Regions from separate parts of the Promicromonospora sp. NPDC110617 genome, predicted to be linked through region 1. Evidence: predicted binding sites of a transcription regulator. Region 1 holds the regulator's gene; the other holds the start of a gene.
What was found. The regulator HspR, encoded in region 1, represses chaperone genes until heat shock. The targets are predictions, from matches to a motif close to AAGTTGAGTCNNNNNGACTCAACTT.
Positions count from the first base shown of each region.

Region 2: ACZ7LE_RS05665 (Hsp20/alpha crystallin family protein) is a predicted target of HspR. The motif match lies at 2,884-2,908, and genes of this name have one in related genera.

Region 1 covers NZ_JBVKBM010000004.1:48,892-57,353, reverse strand. Annotated here, with positions in the region: gene ACZ7LE_RS21965 (Sir2 family NAD-dependent protein deacetylase) at 1-339, opposite strand, end outside; gene ACZ7LE_RS21960 (nucleoside deaminase) at 488-922, opposite strand; gene upp (uracil phosphoribosyltransferase) at 1,105-1,740, shown strand; gene ACZ7LE_RS21950 (sigma-70 family RNA polymerase sigma factor) at 1,777-5,238, opposite strand; gene ACZ7LE_RS21945 (nucleotidyl cyclase domain-containing protein) at 5,510-6,277, shown strand; gene ACZ7LE_RS21940 (DUF1540 domain-containing protein) at 6,320-6,628, opposite strand; gene ACZ7LE_RS21935 (heat shock protein transcriptional repressor HspR) at 6,792-7,244, opposite strand; gene ACZ7LE_RS21930 (DnaJ C-terminal domain-containing protein) at 7,334-8,338, opposite strand; gene grpE (nucleotide exchange factor GrpE) at 8,415-8,462, opposite strand, start outside.
Region 2 covers NZ_JBVKBM010000001.1:1,309,848-1,318,309, forward strand. Annotated here, with positions in the region: gene ACZ7LE_RS05655 (dipeptide ABC transporter ATP-binding protein) at 1-1,333, shown strand, start outside; gene ACZ7LE_RS05660 (ROK family protein) at 1,330-2,325, shown strand; gene ACZ7LE_RS05665 (Hsp20/alpha crystallin family protein) at 2,429-2,848, opposite strand; gene ACZ7LE_RS05670 (S66 family peptidase) at 2,953-3,951, opposite strand; gene ACZ7LE_RS05675 (VOC family protein) at 4,025-4,378, shown strand; gene ACZ7LE_RS05680 (XdhC family protein) at 4,400-5,572, opposite strand; gene ACZ7LE_RS05685 (dsRBD fold-containing protein) at 5,744-6,232, shown strand; gene ACZ7LE_RS05690 (hypothetical protein) at 6,245-6,883, opposite strand; gene ACZ7LE_RS05695 (molybdopterin molybdotransferase MoeA) at 6,961-8,238, shown strand; gene ACZ7LE_RS05700 (molybdenum cofactor biosynthesis protein MoaE) at 8,270-8,462, shown strand, end outside.

The sequences.
Region 1 (8,462 bases):
TCCGTGCAGGTCGATAACGTTGCGGGAGCCCGCGTCCTCGTGCAGCAGGTCCACGTTCTGCGTGATGATCCCGGCGAGGATCCGGCGCTCCTCCAGCTCGGCGAGCGCGCGGTGCCCGGCGTTCGGCGCGGTGCGGTCCACGTGCTGCCAGCCCACGTGGTTGCGCGCCCAGTAGTGTCGGCGGAACTCCTCGTCGCCCACGAACTGCTGATAGGTCATCGGGCTGCGGGGCGGCGAGTCCGGGCCGCGGTAGTCGGGGATGCCGGAATCCGTCGAGACCCCGGCGCCCGTGAGCGCGGTGATCCGGAGGCCCGAGAGCACGTCCACGGCGTCGTCCACGGTGGTGCGGGCGACCTCGACGGGCTCGGGCTGCCACGTGGTGGGGCGAGCTTGAGGGAACACGCTTACGAGGGTATGTCGCCGAGTGCCCGGCGCACCCGTGGTGTGTTCGATTTCGCACCGCGGTTCGTGGCGCCGGCCGTGGGACTCAGCCGCGCCGCGCCTCGAAGAACTCCCGGAGCAGGGCCCCGCACTCGTCCTCGCGGAAGCCACCCAGCACCTCGACCTCGTGCAGGGCGCGCTGGTCGCGCACCAGGTCCCACACGGAGCCGGTGGCGCCGGCCTTCGGGTCCCACGCGCCGAGGACCAGCCGCCGGACCCTCGACTGCACCAGGGCGCCCGCGCACATCGGGCACGGCTCCAGCGTGACCACGAGCGTGCAGCCGGACAGCCGCCACTCGCCGCGGGCGGCCGCGGCCGCCCGCATCGCGAGCACCTCGGCGTGGGCGGTCGGGTCCCCCGTCGCCTCCCGCTCGTTGTGCCCGACGCCGATCACCTGCCCCGCCTCGTCGAGCACCAGGGCGCCGACCGGCACGTCGCCGGTGTCCAGGGCACGCCGCGCCTCGTCGAGGGCGACGCCCATCCACCGTTCCCAGTGCGCGCGGCGTTCGACGGCGCTCAGGCCTGCTGTGTCAGACACACAGGTCACCCTAGTGACCTGTGGGTCTGACAACCCGGCGGGAGCAGGGGCGCGGAGTGTGGGACTGGCGACTTTCCGGGCCTCCGCACCGCCCCGCCGTTCGACCGCCCGGTAGCGTTGGCCCCATGCGCCTTCACGTCGTCGACCACCCCCTGGTAGCCCACAAGCTGACCGTCCTGCGGGACGAGACCACGGACTCGCCCACCTTCCGCCTGCTGGTCGACGAGCTGGTGACGCTCCTGGCCTACGAGGCCACGCGCGAGATCGCCACCGAGCCGCACGAGGTGAAGACGCCGATCACCACCATGACGGGCACGCGCCTCGCGTCCCCGCCGCCGCTGGTGGTGCCGATCCTGCGGGCCGGCCTGGGCATGCTGGACGGCATGAGCCGCCTGCTCCCGACGGCGGAGGTCGGGTTCCTCGGCCTGGTGCGCGACGAGGAGACGTTCAAGGCCGTCACCTACGCGAACCGCCTGCCCGACGACCTCACCGGCCGGCACGTCTTCCTCATCGACCCGATGCTCGCCACGGGCGGCACGCTGGTCGCAGCCATCGACTACGTGCTGGAGCGCGGCGCGCGCGAGGTCACGGCGGTCTGCCTGCTGGCCGCCCCGGAGGGCATCGCGCTCCTGGAGGAGCACGTGGGCGACCGCGCGAACCTGTCGGTCGTGGTCGCGGCCGTGGACGAGCGCCTCAACGAGAAGGCCTACATCGTGCCCGGCCTGGGCGACGCCGGGGACCGGCTGTACGGCATCGTCTGACGCCTGCGCGGCGCCCCGCCCGGGGCGCCCCGGGCGCTAGGCCTGCTCGGCCTCGGAGTCCGCGGGCTCGCAGCCGTCGAGGCCCATCAGCCGCCGCCAGGGGCTGTCCGTCGGTGCCCTGTTCACGGTCCGGCTCAGGAGCGCGGCCGGCTCGGCCGACGGGTCAGCCGACGGCTCGCAGATGGGCTCGGGAAGCACGCAGTTCTCGCCCTGGACGGCGAACGACTTCTCCACCGTGAAGGAGTTGCCCTCCAGCTCCCGGGTCAGCCTGACGGTGACGTTCCCGTCGAGGGTGAACAGGGGCTGGTGGGGCAGCACGAACGTGGTCGACCCGGCGGGGACGGCCTGCTCCTCGCTCGTCGCACCGGTGGCGTCCTGCACCAGCACACCGCGCCACTCGCGGCCGGTCGCGTTCCCCACCGTCGCCTTGATCTGCACGTTCTGGTCGACGCACTCGGCCACGGTCTCCACCGTGAGCTGCTCGACGGTCGGCCAGGTCACGTCGGCACAGGACTTGAAGGCGACGTCGAGCTGGTCGAGCGTCTGGCCCGCCGCGGTCAGCGCCACGGTGCCGGTGCCCCAGACCACCGGGAACTCGATCACCTCGGTCTGCCCGGCGGGCACGGTCCGGGTGACGTCCCCGACGTGGAACGGCACGGGCAGGGTCGAGGCGGTGTTGTCCGCGGTGACCTGGAAGGTCTGGACCGAGCGGTCCTGCTCGGCGTCGAACACGCAGGGCTCGGCCGACATGGTCCGCTCGCCCGCGGCCGGCTGGATCTGGGCGGCGGCGAAGGACTGCGTCGGGTTGTTCGCGGGCGTGCTCACGGCATCGGCCAGGTCGCCGTCCGAGTCCGCGACCTCGCGGGAGAGGTGGAACGTGACGTCGCCCGCGGGGAGGTGCGTGCGCTCGGTGTTCACGGAGAGATCCATCGAACCGCCCGCCGCGACCGGCACCTTGACCGACTTGAGCGTGTCACCGCCCACCGGCACCGACATGACGGCGAGCACCGACTCGCTCGTCTTGTTCGTGATCGTGCCCTTGACGCCCACGGTGCCGCCGGCGTTGACGGTCTGCACGCTCGTCTCGGTGCCCCACTCCGGCTGGTAGCAGTCCACCGCGCGGTGGTCACCGGCGGCGACGCGGGTCTCGTAGGTGTTGCCGTCCACGGCCGTGGTCAGCACGAACGTGGCCTGGCCGGCCGGGACGCGCAGGCCGTCGTGCACCGTGACCCGCGCGGACTCGCCGGGCGCCACGTCCTTGCCCGTGGACTCGCGGCTGCCGGCCGCCTCGAGGGCGACGCGCACGACGCGCTGGGTCGTGTTGGTGTAGCTGCCGATCACGGTGGCGTCGGCCTTGTCGACCCCGCCGGTGGCGAGGCAGGACGCGGTGACGGTGCCCACCCCGGCACCGGCGTTGGCCCAGGCCGAGGTGGCGACCAGCGTGGACGAGGCGGACCGTGCGCTGCCGGCGAGGACCGGGCGGACGTTCGCCACGCCCAGCTCGGCGGGCTGCGCCGTGGACGACGCCGCGGTGGTCACGTTCAGCGACACGTCGACGGCGCCGTCCGGCTCGATCTGCGACGACGACAGGTAGGACCCGGAGAGCGGCGAGCAGAGCCAGGAGTTCGGCAGGTCACCGGCCGCGCAGGAGAGCTGCGCCTGATCCGACGCCGGCTTGACGCCGTCGGGCAGGGAGACGGCGACCGCCCAGCCGGGGCCCACCGTGCGGTCACCGGTGCTGACCAGGGTGATGGGCAGCGGCGCGTTGCCGGGGCTGGACAGCGACACGTCCCTGGTCTGCGCAGACAGCTCCGGACCGAACGCCGCGACCGTGCGGCTCGGGAGGTCGGCACTCATCGGCTCGAGGCCGTCGGCCCAGACCTTGGCGCTCACCGGGTAGTCACCGCCGGCATTCGCCTGCACGGGCACGACGACGCTGCGCGTCACGCCCTGCGCGAGCTCGCCGATCGAGCAGAGCACGACGTTGGCCCGCTCGGTCGGCGTGCAGCCGACCGGGGCCTCGACCGGCACGGAGCCCTCGGTGGCGGGCGCGCTGGGCGACGCGCTCGGCGACGTCGGGACGGCGATCTCGCTGGTGGACGAGCCCGCCGAGGCGTCGGCCTTCGACCCGGACGACGTGCCGTCGGCCACGCCGGCCGCCGGCGTGGCGGACGGGGTAGGCGTCGCGCCCGTCGAGGAGGGCACGGTGCCGGCGACCAGACGGCCGCCGATCCCCGTACCGAAGGACCCCTCCGGCTTCGTGACCGTGAGCCCGCTCGGGAGCGTGACCTCGAGCTGGGTACCCGTCGCGTCGGCGGCGCCCGTGTTCTGCACGGTGAACGACAGGTTCTGGGCCTGGCGGGGCGTCAGGGGCTGCGCGGCGTCCGCGTAGTCGACCTCGATGTACGCGGTGTCCTTGCTCGGCACCACATCGGTCGGCAGCACGGGGTCGCCGCCCTTGACCTCCTCGGCGGAGCTGCCGCCCGGCAGCTCCCGGGCTTCGTTGGTGGCGATCACGGTGTCGATCAGCGTGTCGGCCTCCGGCGGCGCCGTGATCTGCAGCGCCGCGACCAGGCCGACGGCGGCGACGGCGAGCGCGCCCGCGGCCACGCTGCCACCCGTCGCCGCAGCCGCGGCGGAGGCGACGGCGCCCGCGGTGGTGGACACGGCGGACGACACCGCGCCGGAGAACGAGCCGCTCGACGCCGCGCTCATGGCGGAGGCGGAGTGCGCGCCATGAGCCGCCGCGCCAGCGCCGGCCTTCGCGGCGACGACCAGGCCGCCGATCGGGGCGCCGGCCCCGACCAGGGCGAGGCCGCCCGCGCCCAGCACGAGCGGGGCGATGACGGTCTTCATCCCGTGCGCCACGTCGTGCAGCTCGAGCACGAGGGCGCTGCAGGTGGCGCAGGTGGACAGGTGCTCGTCGATCTTGGTGGTCTCGCGCTTGGACAGGCTCGCGCGCACGTACCCGCCGAGCAGCGGGTTGACGGTGCGGCACGTGTCGGACGGCGCGTGCGACAGGTGCTGCTGGAGGTACCCGGCCCGCAGCGCCTCCTTGGCGCGGTAGAGCAGGGCGGACACCCCGTTGGGGCTGAGGCCGAGCACGGGCGCGACCTGGGCGGGCTTGAGCTCGTCCACGAGCACGTACCAGAGGACCTCGCGCCACCGTTCCGGGAGGTCGACGTAGGCCTTGGCGATCACGCTGCGCTCGAAGCCCTCGAGCGCCGGGTCGTCCTTCGAGGCCACCCGGCCGAGGACGGACTCGATCTCGTCGTCGGTGCTCGGCCGGGTGCGCGCGGCGCCGCGCGACACGTCGAACGACCGGTGGCGGACCATCGTGTACAGGTAGGGGCGGAACCCGGCGTCGGGGCCGACCCCGCGGCGCAGCATCTCGAACAGCTTGCTGAACGCGTCGGCGACGACGTCCTCCGCGTCAGCGGCCGGCACGTACTGCCGGGCGAGGGCACGAGCGGCGGCCGCGTGGCGCTCGTAGAGCACGCCAAAAGCATCGCGGTCACCTGACCTGACCTGCAGAATCAGTTCCGCGTCGCTGGGGGTTTCCCCTGTGCTGCTCTCGACTTGCCTCACGTCTACCCAGACTCTCGCGGTGGTCGCGCTGCCGTTGACTGTCGCCGTCCTGCCAAGACTATAGAGCCAGGCGGAAGTTTTAGGGGGTGGAATTCCAGATTCCGGGGTGATGCCCGGGTGAAGTCCGGCACGTCACACTCGAAGGTGCGTCATGATGTATCCCCGTGAGGGTCCCATCAGTATGAGCGAGGCACAGCAGGAGGCGCGGGTGCGTGTGCACGACCTGCGCGAGCGGTGGCGCGCTACGAGTCTGGCGTCGGTTTGGATCCGGCCGAACGACTGGGAGCACCCCGCCGCAGAAGCGCTAGCAGAGGCACTGGCCGAGGGCCGTGGCGTGATCGCGCCGGCCGAACGGCTCGGTGCGGCGCGCGCCGGGGTGGGTGCGGGAATCACCGAGGCCCTGGACGACGTCGCCTGCCTCTACGCCGCCTTCGGGCGGCCCACGGATGTCGGCGCGCTGCGCGCCGCGGCGATCGGCTGGGTCGGGGAGCGCGAGCGCGTGCCCTACCAGATCGCCACGCACGACCCCTCGACCGGCCTGCCCACCGGTGAGTACCTGGGCGAGCGGCTGCGCGAGACCTACGGTGTCGCCCAGCGCACCGGCTCGACCGCGGGCGAGTCCCACTGCCTGCTGGTGCTCGACGTGGGCCTGGAGAACCTCGACACCTGGCAGCGGCTGGCGCGCTCCGCCGCGATCGGCCGCACCCTGCACCAGGTGTTCGGCGAGGGCCACCCGATGGCGGCCGTCGGCGACGGCACGTTCGTGGTGCTGTGCGAGCGCGGCCCGACGACGGCGGAGCTCGGCCAGTCGCTGCGCCGCGTCGTGGAGCGCAACGCCGAGGTGCTCGGCCTGACGACAGAGGTGCGCCGCCCGACCCGGGTGTGGGTCGAGCGGCTTCCCGGGACGCACGGGGACGCACTGCTCCTCCTGGACCACCTGGCGCGCTGAGCGCCGGACGCCTCGCGCCCGGCCTCAGCCGTGCGCGAGGGTTCAGGCCTGCTCGAAGGTGAGGCAGTCGGCGTGCCCCGGGTCCTCGGGGCCCGGTCCCACGCGGATCGACGCCGCGTTGCACTCCAGGTGGTCGTTGTGGGTGCACTCCGCGCGCTGGCAGGCGCCGACGTGGGCGATCACCTTCTCCAGGCCGCCCTTGGTGCTCAGCGGGATGAACGTGGCGCAGGAGGCGTCGCCCGCGTGCCCTCCGATGGTGACGGCGCCGGCGTGGCAGCCGTGCTCGTGGTTGTACCCGCAGCCGTCGATCGAGCACTCGACGACCTCGGGCATTTCCATCAGCGTGCTCATGGCATCTCTCCTCGCTCGGTGCGTCACTCCTGCGGAATACATCGATCGTATTCCGAAAGGGGAGATCGCGTGGAGCAAGGAATGCCTTACCTATACTCTCGCGAGTATTCTTGATTAACGAAAGAATGCCATTGCTGAAATCAACCGGACGTCGAGGACGCGGTCACTCCTCGCGCCGCGGGGCCGGCCGCCAGAGCACCACGGCACCCCCACCGGCGGCACGGTGCTCCAGGTCCACGCGCACCGCCGCGCTGCGGACGCGCTGACCTCGCTGGACCACCACGACGTCGCCCGCCGCCGGACCTGCGGCGAACACGCGCCCCTCCTCCTGGACCCGCATCAGCAGGTCACCGAGGCGCTCCTCCAGCACGGAGACGTGCGCCTCCAGGTCGAGGATGCGCTTGATCCCGGCGAGGTTGATGCCCTCGCCCTGGGCGAGCTGCTGCACCTGCAGCAGGCGTGCCACGTCGCGGCGCGAGTACCGGCGGCCGCGGCCGCGCGTGCGCCGGGGCACCACCAGGCCGAGGCGGTCGTACTGCCGTAGCGTCTGCGGGTGCATGCCCGCGAGCTCGGCGGCCTTGGACACGGTGAGCACGGGTGTGTCGTCGTCGACCATGCGCACCTCCCAAGTCTGTTTTGCACTGTTGGTGCGGGCAGGTTAGCCGAACCCGGTGCGGCAGGGCAGCCGCCCCACCGCACCGGCCGTCATTCCGCCGCCCGCGCGGCCAGCCCGGCGCGCACGTCCTCGCCGTCGCTCTCGGCGGCGAACGTCTCGAGCGCCTGCCTGGCCTTCTTGCTGAGCTTCTGCGGCACGGCCACCTGCACGGTGAAGAGCAGGTCGCCGGTCGCCTTCGCCGTCTGCACGCCGCGCCCCTTGACGCGCAGCACCCGGCCCGACGGCGTGCCCGCCGGCACCTTGAGCCGCACCGTGGCGCCGTCCAGGGTGGGTACCTCCAGCGTGGTGCCGAGCGCCGCCTCCGCGAACGTGACGGGCACGGTCATGCGCAGGTCCACGCCGTCCAGCGTCCAGACCGGGTGCGGCGTGACGTGCACCGTCACGACGAGGTCGCCCGCGGGGCCGCCGGCCACTCCCGGCCGGCCCTTGCCCCGCAGCCGGATCTTCCTGCCGTCGTTGATCCCCGCGGGGATCCGGGCCGTGATGGTGCGGCCGTTGACCTCGAGCTCCGCCGTCGTACCCTCCACGGCCGCCCGGAACGGCAGCGTCACCTGGGCGGCGACGTCCGCGCCCGAGGTCGGCGTGGCGTACCCGGTGGTGCCGGCGCCGTAGGCCGTCCGGCCTCCGCCGAACATGGAGCCGAGGATGTCCTCGAAGCCGCCGTTCCCGCCCTGCGGGTAGCGGACGCGTGGCCCGCCCCGGCCGCCCGTGCCCTGGGCGCCGCCGAACATGGCACCCATGATGTCCTCGAACCCGCCGGCACCGGCGCCGCCGGCACCCGCCGAGAAGCGGGCGCCGCCCGCCATGGCGCGCACGGCGTCGTACTGGCGGCGCTGCTCCGGGTCGGAGAGCACCGCGTAGGCCTCGCCGATCTCCTTGAACTTCGACTCCGCCGCCGCGTTCCCCTGGTTCTGGTCGGGGTGGTACTGACGCGCGAGCTTGCGGTAGGCCTTCTTGATGGCCGCGTCGTCGGCGTCCTTGGACACGCCCAGCACGGCGTAGAAGTCCTTCTCCATCCAGTCCTGACCGGTCATGGCACCTCCTTCCGCGTCGACACCGGTGGTCGAGCTGGTCGAGACCAAGGTCTCGACCAGCTCGGCCACCGGCGGATCACTCCGGTCCGACGACGCCTACGCGCGCCGCCCGGACCACCTTGTT
Region 2 (8,462 bases), on a different contig from region 1:
GTCCGGCGGGCAGCGGCAGCGCGTGGTCATCGCGATCGCCCTGGCGTGCGAGCCGCGGCTGATCGTCGCGGACGAGCCGACCACGGCGCTCGACGTGACGGTGCAGGCCGGGATCCTCGACCTGCTGCGTGAGCTGGTGGCGCAGCACGACACGGCGCTGCTGCTGGTCACGCACAACATGGGCGTGGTGGCCGACCTCGCCGACGAGGTGGCCGTGATGAGCGGCGGCCGGATCGTGGAGCACGGGCCGGTGGAACAGGTGCTGCTGGCGCCCGCGCACGCGTACACGCGGGCGCTGCTGGACGCGGTGCCGGCGCCGCCGCCGGCGAGCGATCGCGGGCCGAGCTTGTCGAGACCTCGTGCGGAGGTGTCGGAGGTCTCGGCAGGCTCGACCGGCGGGGTCGGCTCGACCGGCGTTGTCGGCTCGACCGGCGATCGGTCGTCCGGCGGCGACCGCGAGGTCGTGCTCGACCTGCGCGGCGTCAGCCTCGACTACCGGGTGCAGGGCCGCCACGTGCGGGCTGTCGAGCGTCTCGACCTGACCGTGCGTGCGGGCGAGATGCTGGGCCTGGTGGGCGAGTCCGGCTCGGGCAAGTCGACGGCGGGCCGGGCCTGCCTGGGTCTGCTCGCGCCGTCCGAGGGCGAGGTGCTCCTGCTCGGCACGTCGGTGGCGCGGGCGCGCGGCCGGGCGCGCCGGCGTCTGCTGGCCGACGTCGGCGTGGTGTTCCAGGACCCGGGCGGGTCGCTCGACCCGCGCCGGCTGGTGGGTGAGTCGATCGCCGAGCCGCTGGCGATCCACGGCCGGGACGGGCGGCGCCTGTCCCCGGCCGAGAAGCGGGCGCGGGTGCGCGAGCTGCTGGACGCCGTCCGGCTGCCGGCGGGCGCCGAGCGGCGCTACCCGCACGAGTTCTCCGGCGGGCAGCGGCAGCGCATCGGGCTGGCCCGCGCGCTCGCGCTGCGCCCCCGCCTGCTCGTGGCCGACGAGCCGACGAGCGCGCTGGACGTGTCCGTCCAGGCCGAGGTGCTGCAGGTGCTGCGCGACCTGCACGCCGAGCTGGGGTTCGGCTGCCTGTTCATCAGCCACGACCTGGGCGTGGTGCACGAGCTGACCGACCGCGTGGCCGTGCTGCGCTCGGGCCGTCTCGTGGAGAGCGGCCCGACGGCGGAGGTGTTCAGCGCGCCCCGTGAGCTGTACACGGCCGAGCTGCTGGCCTCGGTGCCGACGCCGGACCCGGTGGCGCAGCGCGAACGGCGCGCGGCGCGGCTGCGGCTGGCCGAGGCCGTGCCGGGTGCGGCCGCGGGCTCGGCCGTGAGCGCGGGCGAGGACCGGTGACGGACGCGCCCACGGCGGGCGTCGACATCGGCGGCACCAAGATCCGCGCCGCCCTGGTGACGCCCGACGGCGCGGTGCTCGCCTCGGCGACCGCGCCCACGCCGTCGGGCGGCCAGGCCATGCTTGACGTCGCGGCAGAGCTGGTCGCGCGGGCGTCCGCGACGGCGGGGCGGAGCGCGGTCGGGGTCGGGGTCGGCGCGGCCGGCGTCGTCGACCCGGTGACGGGCGAGGTGCTCGCGGCCAGCGACTCCTTCGTCGACTGGGTGGGTACGAACCTGCGCTCCGGGCTCGCCGCCCGGACCGGGCTGCCGGTGACGGTCGCCAACGACGTGGACTCGTTCCTCGTGGGCGAGGCGACCTGGGGCGCCGTCCGCGGCGTCCGCTCGGCCGCGGGGATCGCGCTCGGGACCGGCGTCGGGGGAGCGCTGTGGCTGGACGGCGCGCTGTACCGCGGCGCGGGCGCGGCCGGGGAGATCGGGCACATGCCCGGGTTCGGTGACGCACGGTGCACCTGTGGGCAGCGCGGGCACCTGGAGACGCTCGCGTCCGGGCGCTCGGTGGAGCGGCGGTACGCGGAGCTCCTGGGTGGCGCAGGCCCCGGCGGGACGAGCCCCGGCGGCGTCGACGCGGCGGGTGGTGGTGCGGTGGGTGGCGGTGCGGCGCGCCGTGGCGCGGACGGCGTCGGCCCGGACCTCGTCGGGGCCGCGGAGATCGAGGCCCGCGCGCGGGCCGGCGACGAGGCGGCGCTCCGGGTGCTCGCCGACGCCGGCCGCGCCGTCGGCTCGGCGGTGCTGGTGCTCGCGGCGCTGCTCGACGTCGGGCACGTGGTGGTGGGCGGCGGGCTGGCTCGCGCCTGGGACCTGCTGGAACCCGCGATCCGGGCCCGCCTGGACGACGAGCCGCCCGTCTCGGGTCACGGTATCGAGGTGCGCCGGGCGGTCCTGGGCGGCGACGCGACGGTCGTGGGAGCAGCGGCCCTGGCCCGCTCCTAGCGGGCGGCGCAGATGAGTTCGGTTCCTTGCCTGCCCCATGAACACGGACGGCGCCCGGCCGCGGTGTGCGGTCGGGCGCCATCGGACTGGCTGCCTGAGGGGATCAGGCGGCCGTGGTGACCTCGATGCGCTGCGGCGTGGTGCCGGCGAAGACGCCCGGCACGGTGACCGTCAGCACGCCCGCGTCGTAGGACGCGGTCACGGCGTCGCCGTCCACGGCCTTCGGCAGGGTGACGACACGACGGAAGGAGCCGAAGCGGACCTCCGAGATGCGGCGGCCCTCGGACTCCTCCGAGCGCTGGTCCTTGCGCTCGCCGCGGACGACGAGCTTGCGGCCCTCGACCTCGACGGTGATGTCGTCGGCCGGGTTCACGCCCGGCAGGTCGAGGCGGGCGACGAGGTCCTCGCCCTCACGGTAGACGTCGGCCGCGGGCACGACGCCCTCGGAGACGCCGAGCTGCTGGCTCCACGGCTCGCGGAGCCAGGTGCTGGCGAACGGGGAACGGGTAAGAACGGTGGTCATGATGTCCTCCTCCGGACGGGTCTGATGACGGGTACAACCTGAGTCGACCCGACTCAATTTCCGGGTTCGCCGACGGCGGACGCCGCCCCCCTCCCGCACCGGGATCAGTGCCGGGTGATCGTCAGCGCCGCCTCGTCCGCGCCGACGGTGACCTCCGCCGAGCCGCCGACCGGGATCGTGAGCAGCGGGCTGGTGTGCCCGAAGTCGACCCCCGCCAGCACCGGCTTGCCAGCCAGCGCGGGCTGGCGCGCGACGATCTCGTCGAGCGCCGCACGCGTCATGCCCGTGGCGGCCTGGAACCGGCCGATCACCAGCCCGGCCACGCCGCCGGCGTCGGGCAGCTGGAGCAGGGAGGTGAGGTTGCGGGCGAAGGCGACCGTGTTCGACTCGAAGTCGTCCTCCAGGAAGAGCAGTGCGCCGTCGAGCGACGGCATGTTCGCGGTGCCCTGGAGCAGGTTGAGCGTGCAGAGGTTGCCGCCCACGATCCGGCCCGACGCCTGCCCCGGCCGCAGCCGCCACCAGCCCTCGTTCGCCACGGGGGTGCGGCTGTCCTGGTCGAGGAACCACAGGTCGTCGGTCCAGGCCCCCGACGGCTCGACGACGATCGGGGCGTCGCCGGTCACCGCGGCGCGGAACCAGTCGCCCGTGGGCTCGAAGTGGTCGCGCATGCCCCAGCTCGACCAGTGCGGGCCGGAGTAGGTGACCAGGCCCGTGCGGGCGAGGATCGCGTTCTGCAGCGCGGTGATGTCGGAGTACCCGCAGAACACCTTGGGGTGCGCGGCGATCAGGTCGAAGTCGAGGTGGGGCAGCAGCTCGTTGCTGTTGAACCCGCCGATGACCGTGAGGATGCCGGCGACGGCCGGGTCGGCGAACGCGGCGTGCAGGTCGGCCACGCGGTGCTCGATCGAGGCGCTGCGGAACTGGTCGTCCTCGTCCACGTGCTCGCCGAACGTGAGCGTGAGTCCCATCGCGGCGAACCGCTCGTCGATCCAGCGGGTGTTGTCGTGCTCCATGATCAGGGACCGCGACCGGGCGGGGGCGACGACGCGGACGGTGTCGCCGGAGCGGAGCCGGGGCGGGACGATGGTTGCGTGCGCTGACATGACCGCAGCCTAGGACGACGCCGTCGCTGTCGGCCCCCGGATTTTCCCGACCAGTTCCCGACCAGGAGGAACGATGCGCGCAACCCGGATCATGGCCAACCTGCAGGTGGCCGACCTCGACGCGGCGAAGGACTTCTACGCCGGCTACCTCGGGCTGAGCACCGAGGAGTTCAACCTGGGCTGGGTGGCCCGCTACACCTCGCCGGACACCGGTGCGGTGGTCCAGCTCGTGACGCGTGACGAGACAGCGGCGGAGGACGCGGCCGTCTCGATCCACACGCCGGACGTCGAGGGCGCGTACGCCGAGGCGCGGCAGCGCGGGTACGAGATCGTGCACCCGCTGACCACGGAGTCGTGGGGCGTGCGCCGGTTCCTCGTCCGGGCGCCGGACGGCAACGTGATCAACGTGGTGCACCACCCGGACTGAGGCCATGCCGGTTTCATGGCCTCACCGGTGGATCGGGCCGTCCGTCTCGCTCAGGGGACGGGCCGTGGCACCGGACCGGGCCGCGATCAGCTCGGCGACGATCGACACGGCGGTCTCGTCGGGCGTGCGTGCACCCAGGTCCAGCCCGATCGGGCTGTGCAACCGGGCCAGAGCGGCGGGCGGTACGCCGTCCTCGACCAGGCGGGCGGTCCGCTCGGCGTGCGCCCGGCGGGAGCCCATGGCGCCCACGTAGGTGCCGGCCGGCAGGTCGGTGAGCGCCGTGTGCAGCAGGGGTACGTCGAACTTGGCGTCGTGGGTCAGCACGCAGACGGCGTCGCGCGCGGAGACGCGGCCCGCCGCGATCTCGGCGGTCAGGTACCGGTGCGGCCACTCCGTCACCACCTCGTCGGCCTCCGGGAAGCGTGCCGGCGTGGCGAACACCGGGCGGGCGTCGCACACCGTGACCCGGTAGCCCAGCAGCCGGCCGGCTCGCGCCAGCGCCGCCGCGAAGTCGATCGCGCCGAACACCAGCAGCCGCGGCGGCGGCGTGAACACCTGCAGGAACACCCGCGTGCCCGTGCCGGTGCGCTCGCCCTGCGGCCCGTACTCCCGCAGGGCGGAGGTGCCTGCGGCGACCTGCCCGACGGCGTCCGCGGTCACCGCCGTGTCCAGGCCCGCGTCCCCGAGGGTCCCGTCCAGGCCGCCGCCCGCGCCCGCCCCGGGAACGACCAGGTGCCGCCCGAGCGCGCCGCCGTCACCGGCGCCGCCGGCGTCCGCCCCGACGACCGTCGCCAGGCAGACGCCCGACGGCGCGAGACCGCCGTCGGGCGACGAGGAACCCGGCACCCGCCGGGCGAAGGAACCGAAGCCCGGCCAGGCCGCCCGAGACAGGGGCGCGACGAAGACCTCGATGGTCCCGCCGCAGGTCAGGCCCACGTCGAAGGCGTCTTCGTCGGTGACGCCGTAGCGGGCCGCCACGGGCCGGCCGGTCTCGGCGACCTCCAGGCCGAGGTCGTACACGGCACCCTCGACGCACCCGCCGGACACCGAGCCGATCACCTCGCCGCCCGGGCCGACTGCCATCGCGGCCCCCGGCTCGCGCGGCGCGGACCGGAACGTGCGCACCACCGTGGCCACGGCCGCGCGCTCGTCGGCGCGCCACCAGTCCAGCAGCTGCGGCAGCAGATCCCGCACCCCGGCTCCCTCCTCCGCGCGCGGACTCGCGAACCTCCGCGCGAACCCCTTCTCCTGCCAGGTTCTCACTTCCGTGTCACGCGCCGAGGTCGCCCAGGTAACCGGTACGTCTGTCACGTCGTGCGGTTCGGGGCGATGATGGGGAGATCGCAACGACGCGAGGAGGACCCCATGAAAGCAGCAGTGGGCGACCGGATCGTCACCGCTTCCGGAGTGGTCGGCGGCGTGGTGCGGGACGGCGTGGTGACCGAGTGCCCCCATGGCGACGGATCGCCGCCGTACCGGGTGCGCTGGTCCGACACGGGCGAGGAGACGCTCGTCTACCCGGGCGGGGACACGTACGTGGACGCGCAGGTCGAGGCCGGCTCGGGCGCCTGGGCGGAGGCCCGGCGCGGGCGCGCGCTCACCTGGGACGTGCGGATCACCGTGGTCGAGGCCGCGGGCAGCACGACGGCGGAGGCGACCGTGATGAACGGGCCGCCCGACGCCCTGCGCGGCGTCGGGCACGCCAGGAAGTCACCGGAGGACGACGAGGTGCCGCTGATCGGCGACGAGATCGCCGCCGGCCGGGCGCTGCGCCGGCTCGCGGACCGGCTGCTCGCCGTGGCCGAGGCCGACGTCTCCGCGGCGGTCGGGCACAAGGCGCACCTGCACCGGTGACCCGGATCGGCGTTACGCCAGGATCCCCGACGCGTCGAGCGCCGCACGGATCTCCGGGTCGAGCCACGGCTCCACGCCCGCCCAGGTGGTGCGCCACGAGATGCCGGTGATCCGGGTGCCGTCGGCGAACGTCTCGATGTAGTCGGCCTGCAGCACCCCGTGCTCGTCGCACCAGAAGGCGTTCGCGGGGCTGCCGTCCAGGAGCTGGTCGATGCGCATCGCGGAGACCGAGACGCCGTCGGGCAGCACGAGCGGCTGGGTGTCGGTGCGCACCAGCAGCGCGTGCTGCGTGCGGGCGGGATCGGTGTCGTCGAGTTGGGTGTACTCGACCCAGGAGCCGACGGTCGCGAGCTCCAGCACCAGCAGGTACCGGGCGAACGAGGGCACGCCGTTCCCGACGCCCGGAGGCAGGTCGGCGCGCTCGAACGCGACGTCCACACCGCCCGGCTCGCGCTGGTGCGACCAGCGCACCCAGCGCCGCACGTCACCCTCGTACTCCACGCGGTGCCGGGCCCGCAGCACGACGTGGGGCATCGGTCGCATCGCCAGCACCGACTCGAGCACCAGCAGGCCGTCCGCGGTCTCGGACTCCCGGCGCACCAGGGCGCCGTCCGGGGTGGTCCCGTTGTTGCTCAGCGCCTGGATGTACATGGCCGATCCTCCGGTGCGGCGGGGTTCCGCGCCAGGGTAACCGGCGACCGGCGCCGCTCGCCGGGTAGGTTGCGGACATGAGCGAGCGCGTGGACGTGGAACAGCACCGGGCCGACGTCGCGGAGCTGCTCGCGACGTTCGTCGAGCGGCCCGTCCAGGAGGTCCCCCTCGACGGCGACGTGCTCGGCCGTGTGCTGGCGCGCGACGTCGTGGCATCCGAACCGCTGCCGCGGTTCCGCAACTCGCAGATGGACGGCTTCGCGGTCCGCGCCGCGGACGTCGCCGCGGCCGCCCCCGACGCGCCGGTCACGCTGCCCGTGGTGGGCGACGTCGCCGCCGCCCCGGGCGACCCGGCCCCCCTGGCGCCGGGCACAGCCGTCCGGATCATGACCGGGGCCCCCGTCCCCGCCGGCGCGGACGCCGTGGTCCCCGTCGAGGACACCGACCACGGCACCTTCAACCGGGTAACGGCGGCCCCGGCGGCGGCGTCTGCGGCCACTATGGCCCGGGTGGCGGTGGCGCGCGGCCGGGCGGTCGGCGAGTTCGTCCGGGAGCCCGGGTCCGACGTCGCCGCCGGCACCGTCGTGCTCCCCGTCGGCACGGTGCTCGCACCCCATCACGTGGCGGCCGCCGCCGCGTGCGGCGTCGCCCGCCTCGCGCTCGTCGCCCCGGTCTCCGTGGCGGTCGTCTCCACGGGCAGCGAGCTCGTCGGGCCAGACCGCGAGCCCGGCCCCGGACAGATCTTCGACGCCAACGGCCCGGCGCTCGCGGCCGCGGTCCGGGCGGCCGGCGGGCACGTGGGCCTGCGCCTGGCCCTGCCCGACGACCCGGCCGCGGTACGAGCCGGCCTGGAGCGCGCGGCCGCGGACCACGACCTGGTGCTCACCACGGGCGGCGTGAGCCAGGGCGCCTACGAGGTGGTCAAGGACGCCCTGCCGGAGGTCACCTTCCGCTCCGTGGCCATGCAGCCCGGCGGCCCGCAGGGCCTCGGCCGGGTCGGCCGCACACCGCTGCTCGCCTTCCCCGGCAACCCCGTCAGCGCGCAGGTCTCGTTCGTCGTCTTCCTCCGGGAGATCCTGCGCGCGGCCGCGGGCCTGCCGCCGGTGGACCGGGTACGGGCGGTGCTCGACGGCGCGGTGGCCTCGCCGGCGGGCAGGCGGCAGCTTCTGCGGGGGCGCTGGGTGCGCACGGCCGGGCCGGGCGCCTCGGCGGGCAGCACGCCGCACGTCGCCGTCGTCGGCGGCCCCGGCTCGCACCTCGTGGCGTCGATGGCCGCCGCGGACGTGCTGATCGACGTGCCCGCGGCCGCGACTACGCTCGAACCGGGTGCCGAGGTGGTCGTGTGGCCGCTGTGACGTCGCACCCGAGCGAGAGGGACCGGTGAGGATGAACGAGGTCGTGCGGGTGACGCAGGAAGTGCTCGACGACGCCGTCGGGCGGGCGGTCGAGGCCGCGGTGGCCGCGCCGGAGTGCGGCGCCGTGGTCACGTTCCGGGGCGTGGTGCGGGACGACGACGGGGGCCGCGACGTGGTCAGCCTCGACTACGAGGCGCACCCCGACGCGACCGCCGTCCTGCAAA